3 regions of the Obesumbacterium proteus genome follow, and region 1 is predicted to be linked to each of the others. Evidence: predicted binding sites of a transcription regulator. Region 1 holds the regulator's gene; each other region holds the start of a gene.

Region 1 (2,279 bases):
TTTCAGCCAGATTTTTTCAACACAACGCCATGCAACAAAGCAAACTAACGTGATAACAATAAGCAGCAGCGTGCCAGCGGCAGCGAGAGATTGATGCCGCATGGATGGTTCACTGATCCATTGCCAAACTAACAACGCCAAGGTGGTTGGCTGCTGGGGTCCCAATAGAATGGCAATATCCACGGCGGATAGGCCAAAGGCAAGTACGCAAAACAGCGGTAGACGCAGAGCCACCAGTATTTGCGGGACTAACAGCGACCACCAGACTTTCTCACTGTGGTAACCCAATGCGTTACCCGCCTGTATTTGGCGGACGACATCGATTCGGCCCGCGATATTAAACGCCATCAAAAATAAAAAAGGCGTCTCTTTGATCACCAGTAAAAGAATTAAGGACAGGGCATAAGGGTCATTGACGATCGTCCAATCTGGCGGGCGCACAAAACTCGTCAGTGCTGGGGATATAATCCTGAGCAGCCAGCCTGAAGGGGATAACAGCAGTATGAGGCCGGTTGCCAGCGCAATATGCGGCATGGCCAAAATCGCGCTTGAAATAGCCCGAGCAGTGCCGCTGGCGCGCTGTATAACCTGTCCGCAAAGCGCTAATGCCAACCAAAGTGATATTAACGTTGCGGCAATTGCGCTCCATAAGCTTAGGCCAACCGAGCGCACTAACCCCGGCCATTGGAATAAAAGCGCCCACGGCTGGGTGAATGTATTGAGCGTGGAAATGTCAGACAGTGGCTGAGTCAGCGCCAAGAGCGCCGCCAATATTGGCAACGCTCCTGCTAAGAACAGCACAACGGGGAACAGCGCTAAAAGATAAGGGCTGTTCTTCATCACTTAGCGGCGATAATCCAGATATGGGCCATCGGCAACGGAGCGACGTTCCACGAGTTTTGGATGCACTTCAATCGTTTGGGAATCTTCACGCTTGCTCACGATACGGTCTAGGAGCATGTCAAAGGCCATTGAGCCCAAACGCTCTTTCGGCTGGTGGATGGTGGTCAACGCTGGCGAGAAGTAGCGAGCGTTGCGCACGTTATCATAACCGATCACCGATATATCCTGCGGTACGCGCAAGCCCATCTCATCGGCGGCGCAAATTGCGCCCATCGCCATGATGTCGCCGCCCACAAACACTGCGGTTGGGCGATTTTTTTGCGACAGGATCTGATGCATCGCTTTGTAACCGGATTCTGGTTCGAAATCGCCTTCTACCATCCACTCATCGCGGGCAGGAATATTGGCTTCTTGCAGGGCTTTCAGGAAGCCACGTAGGCGACCGCCGCCGGTGTTACGAGAAAGCTGACCGGTAATCGCGCCAATATCACGATGTCCACGTTCAATTAAATAGCGACCAGCTAAATAGCCACCTTCGAACGCATTATCCTGAATGGCATCCGTAAAATCACTGCGTTGCGTTCCCCAGTCCATCACTACCATTGGAATATTGCGGTAGTCCTCAAGGGTTTGCAGCAGGTTCTCTGGGTATTCAGAACACATCACTAACAATCCATCGACGCGTTTTTGCGCCAGCATCGCTAAATAAGCTTTTTGCTTTTCAGGATTATTGTGAGAGTTACATAGAATGAGCGTATAGCCTTGGCTGTAACAGGCGTTTTCAACGGCCTCAATCACCTCAGCAAAATAGGGCGCCTCGCTGGACGTCGCCAGCAAGCCGATCGATTTGGTGTGGTTAACTTTCAGGCTACGGGCGACGGCGCTGGGGGAGTAGTGCAATTCTTTAATCGCTTCCCAAACAGCGGTCTTGGTCTCTTCTGCGACAAAACGCGTCTTATTAATAACGTGAGACACTGTCGTGGTTGAAACGCCCGCGCGTTTTGCCACATCTTTAATCGTTGCCATGAAACAGATGACTCCTAAGCTAATGTAACTATGACATAGCTATTGTGTTAATCGTTTGCTTACGTACATCAAAATACACTGATTACAATCGCATCAAAGAGAGGAATATGCGGATATATCAAGCGCCAGCCTATTCTTTTACGTTATGAAAGCTGATACGTAGCAGTAAACCGTAAATTTTGGCCTATAAAATGCAAAAGGGGAAGTCAAAATTGTGTGTTAACAGAAAGAATAATCGAAAGTTTTACTGCGTGCGATCCCATTTAAGGTATGTGAAAATGATTTCACACACTTTCTGCAAGTGTTTATGTATAATCAAAATTGATCTGATAACGAAATGCGGGAGAAGAAGAAATGGAAACCGATCTGAAATATTCTCTAATGACAACGGTCGCAGCACTGGCTGTGAT
Region 2 (2,279 bases), 2.0 Mb from region 1:
CATCTAAAATAGAACCACCAACGGCAACGCCACACGGGTTAGCGTGCTTCACGATTACACAAGCAGGTTCACTAAACTCTTTCACACACTCCAACGCTGCATCGGTATCAGCAATGTTGTTGTAAGAAAGCGCTTTGCCCTGAAGCTGATTGGCGGTAGCAACAGAGGCTTCACTCACATTCTCTTCTATATAGAAGGCAGCATCCTGATGGCTGTTTTCTCCGTAACGCATATCTTGTTTCTTTATATAGCTAAGATTCAGCGTGCGAGGGAAGCGGCCAGAAGGTTCTTCGGTATTGCCATAATAAGGAGGAACCATCGTTCCAAAGTAATTCGCGATCATGCCATCGTAGGCAGCTGTGTGCTCGAATGCCTTAATGGCTAAATCGAAACGCGTCGCGTGGGTTAAAGAACCCTCATTGCTATCCATCTCATTAATGATGGCATCGAAGTCACTATTGTTCACCACAATCGCAACGTCTTTATGATTCTTGGCTGCCGAGCGCACCATGGTTGGTCCACCGATATCGATATTCTCAACGGCGTCGGCTAAAGAGCAATCTGGGCGAGCTACGGTTTGAGCGAAGGGATAAAGATTCACAACAACCATATCGATAGGCTTAATATCGTGGTGAGACATAATGTCATCGTCTTGGCCGCGACGACCAAGAATTCCGCCATGCACCTTAGGATGCAAAGTCTTCACTCGCCCATCCATCATTTCGGGGAATCCGGTGTAATCAGAAACCTCGGTCACGGGTAAACCTGCTTCCGCTAACAGGCGGGCAGTGCCGCCGGTTGAAAGCAGCTCAACGCCACGCGAACTGAGCGCCTGAGCAAACTCAACAATACCGGCTTTATCAGATACGCTGAGTAGCGCACGGCGAATCGGACGGTAAGCGGAAGCTGAGCTCGTGTTTTGTGAACTGGAATGCATGGTAGTTATATCCCTCGGCTATGGAATCGCAATATAAAGAGCGTTATGTGAATACGGTATGCCCGTTTTATTCAAATAACGCCCCTTCGTTGGAAGAGGTCGAAAGATTTTAGCGCATCCAGATTGTAACGAAAACGTTTGCGTGATGCTCGTCAAATTTATCATCAATATCGTTCTGTGGATAAGTTTGTGCACAAAAGGGTATAAGGCGGGGTTTTGCTGTGGAATGCAGCAAACGATCAATTTAATGGAAATTAAGGGTTGTCAGCCCGCGAGAACTCCCTATAATGCGCCTCCATCGACACGGAACATGTGAATCACTTCACACCGTATCGGCGGTTTCGATAAGAAATCGCAAGAGAAAAAATCCTGAAATTTAGGGTTGACTCTGAAAGAGGAAAGCGTATTATACGCCACCTCGAGTTAGCAAGCTTAGTCTCCTAACTCACTGCTCTTTAACAATTTATCAGACAATCTGTGTGGGCACTCACAAGACAATATCTAACGTCCTCGGACGATAAAATATTAAAGTCTTGAAGAGTGACCAAGCAGTAATTCATTTAGTTGAATTATTACGAAAGTTAATTTTCGAGCATCGCTTAACTTGTTTAAGCAAATCAAGCTTTTAATTGAAGAGTTTGATCATGGCTCAGATTGAACGCTGGCGGCAGGCCTAACACATGCAAGTCGAGCGGTAGCACAAGAGAGCTTGCTCTCTGGGTGACGAGCGGCGGACGGGTGAGTAATGTCTGGGAAACTGCCTGATGGAGGGGGATAACTACTGGAAACGGTAGCTAATACCGCATGACGTCTTCGGACCAAAGTGGGGGACCTTCGGGCCTCACGCCATCAGATGTGCCCAGATGGGATTAGCTAGTAGGTGGGGTAATGGCTCACCTAGGCGACGATCTCTAGCTGGTCTGAGAGGATGACCAGCCACACTGGAACTGAGACACGGTCCAGACTCCTACGGGAGGCAGCAGTGGGGAATATTGCACAATGGGCGCAAGCCTGATGCAGCCATGCCGCGTGTATGAAGAAGGCCTTCGGGTTGTAAAGTACTTTCAGCGAGGAGGAAGGCATTGTGGTTAATAACCGCAGTGATTGACGTTACTCGCAGAAGAAGCACCGGCTAACTCCGTGCCAGCAGCCGCGGTAATACGGAGGGTGCAAGCGTTAATCGGAATTACTGGGCGTAAAGCGCACGCAGGCGGTTGATTAAGTCAGATGTGAAATCCCCGAGCTTAACTTGGGAACTGCATTTGAAACTGGTCAGCTAGAGTCTTGTAGAGGGGGGTAGAATTCCAGGTGTAGCGGTGAAATGCGTAGAGATCTGGAGGAA
Region 3 (2,279 bases), 2.2 Mb from region 1:
GAATCGGTTGATGCGCTGTTTGAGGCCGCGCATAACATCAATATGCGAATGATTGCGGGCAAAGTGATGATGGATCGCAATGCCCCTGATTATTTGCTCGATACGGCGGAAACCAGCTATAGCCAAAGCAAAGCGCTGATCGAACGCTGGCACCATAACGGGCGTTTGCTCTATGCCATTACGCCGCGCTTTGCCCCAACGTCAACGCCAGAACAGTTGGCAATGGCGCAGCGGCTGCGGGAAGAGTATCCCGATACTTATTTACATACCCATCTTTGTGAAAATAAAGACGAAATTGAGTGGGTTAAAGCTCTGTATCCCGAACGAAAGGGCTATTTAGACGTTTACCATCACTATGGATTAACCGGTAAAAATAGCGTTTTTGCGCACTGCGTGCATTTAGAAGAGCCTGAATGGGACTGTTTGCGCGACACCGGCTCGTCTATCGCGTTTTGTCCAACGTCGAATTTGTATCTCGGCAGCGGTTTGTTCAACTTGAAAAAAGCGTGGCATAAGCAGATTAAAGTCGGCATGGGAACGGATATCGGCGCTGGAACCACCTTCAATATGCTGCAAACGCTGAATGAAGCCTACAAAGTGATGCAGCTTCAAGGGTGGCGAATGTCAGCCTATGAGGCGTTTTATCTGGCGACCCTCGGCGGTGCCAAAGCATTAGGGCTTGATGACATCATCGGGAATTTCAACATAGGCAAAGAGGCGGACTTTGTAGTTTTAGAGCCAACGGCAACGCCGTTACAGCAGCTTCGTTACGATAACTCTGTGACTCTCATGGACAAATTATTCGTGATGATGACGCTTGGCGATGACCGTTCGATCTACAGAACCTACGTGGATGGACAATTAGTGTACGAACGCACCTAAAATGTCGATATCTTTAGTTGAAATGACGGTTTATAGGCCAGATAATCGTTTGCCTTAAATAACCGTCCCATTTTTATGACTGATGTGCTTGATGGGGTAATCGTTTGCTTTGTGGTTTCGTCGCAAGTTATAGATACCGCAAATGGATATCGCAAAGTTACGGTAATAAGAAAAACGCAGGTTCAGGCGTTAGCAATCTTGAACAACATTATTGTCATCATGCGCAATGTTAAAACACTCAGAGGACATCAATATGTCTAGCAATTCATCTCAAGAAGGGTCAGCGGGTAAATCGGGCGGTTCGCTTGACGCTTACTTTAAAATTTCGGCTCGTGGAAGCAGCGTTCGCCAAGAAGTGTTGGCGGGTGTGACGACTTTCCTTGCCATGGTGTATTCCGTTATTGTCGTGCCGAGCATGTTGGGCAAGGCTGGATTCCCCCCAGGAGCCGTGTTTGTTGCAACTTGTTTAGTGGCGGCTTTTGGTTCTTTGCTCATGGGGCTGTGGGCGAATTTGCCAATGGCTATCGGGTGTGCGATTTCCTTGACGGCGTTTACCGCGTTTAGTTTGGTGCTTGGGCAGCACATCAGTATTCCAGTGGCTTTGGGCGCCGTATTCTTGATGGGCGTTCTGTTTACCCTGATTTCGGTCACGGGAATACGTTCGTGGATATTGCATAACCTGCCGATGGGGATTGCTCACGGAACGGGGATTGGTATTGGTCTATTCCTGCTGCTGATTGCCGCGAACGGCGTGGGCCTCGTGATTAAAAACCCACTTGAAGGGCTGCCGGTTGCGCTGGGCGCATTCACTTCTTTCCCTGTGATGATGTCCTTGCTGGGGCTTGCCATTATCTTCGGCTTGGAAAAACTGAAAGTCCCAGGCGGTATCTTGCTGGTGATCATTGGTATTTCAATCGTCGGGCTGATTTTTGACCCAAGCGTGAAATATCAGGGGTTGTTCGCATTACCAAGCCTGTCTGCTGCCGATGGTTCATCGCTGATCTTCAGCCTCGATATTATGGGGGCATTGAAGCCGGTAGTCCTGCCAAGCGTTCTAGCGCTGGTGATGACGGCGGTTTTTGATGCGACCGGTACGATCCGTGCGGTGGCTGGTCAGGCAAACTTGTTGGATAAAGACGGCCAAATCATCAGCGGTGGCAAGGCGTTAACCGCTGACTCCGTGAGCAGCATTGTCTCGAGTTTTGTTGGCGCTTCCCCTGCGGCGGTATATATCGAATCGGCGGCGGGTACGGCAGCAGGCGGTAAAACTGGGCTTACGGCTACCGTTGTCGGCGTGCTATTCCTGCTGATCTTATTCCTGTCTCCGTTGTCTTATTTGGTTCCTGGATACGCAACGGCACCGGCGTTGATGTATGTTGGCTTGCTGATGCTGAGCA

The links. The regulator PurR, encoded in region 1, represses purine synthesis genes. The targets are predictions, from matches to a motif close to CANGCAAACGTTTGCNTG.
Region 2: purH (bifunctional phosphoribosylaminoimidazolecarboxamide formyltransferase/IMP cyclohydrolase) is a predicted target of PurR. The motif match lies at 1,065-1,082, and genes of this name have one in related genera.
Region 3: DSM2777_RS05525 (NCS2 family permease) is a predicted target of PurR. The motif match lies at 921-938, and genes of this name have one in related genera.

Annotation. Positions count from the first base shown of each region.
Region 1 covers NZ_CP014608.1:3,361,293-3,363,571, forward strand. Annotated here, with positions in the region: gene DSM2777_RS16015 (ABC transporter permease) at 1-840, opposite strand, end outside; gene purR (HTH-type transcriptional repressor PurR) at 844-1,869, opposite strand; gene cydH (cytochrome bd-I oxidase subunit CydH) at 2,224-2,279, shown strand, end outside.
Region 2 covers NZ_CP014608.1:334,742-337,020, reverse strand. Annotated here, with positions in the region: gene purH (bifunctional phosphoribosylaminoimidazolecarboxamide formyltransferase/IMP cyclohydrolase) at 1-937, opposite strand, end outside; rRNA gene DSM2777_RS01660 (16S ribosomal RNA) at 1,564-2,279, shown strand, end outside.
Region 3 covers NZ_CP014608.1:1,154,530-1,156,808, forward strand. Annotated here, with positions in the region: gene guaD (guanine deaminase) at 1-882, shown strand, start outside; gene DSM2777_RS05525 (NCS2 family permease) at 1,136-2,279, shown strand, end outside.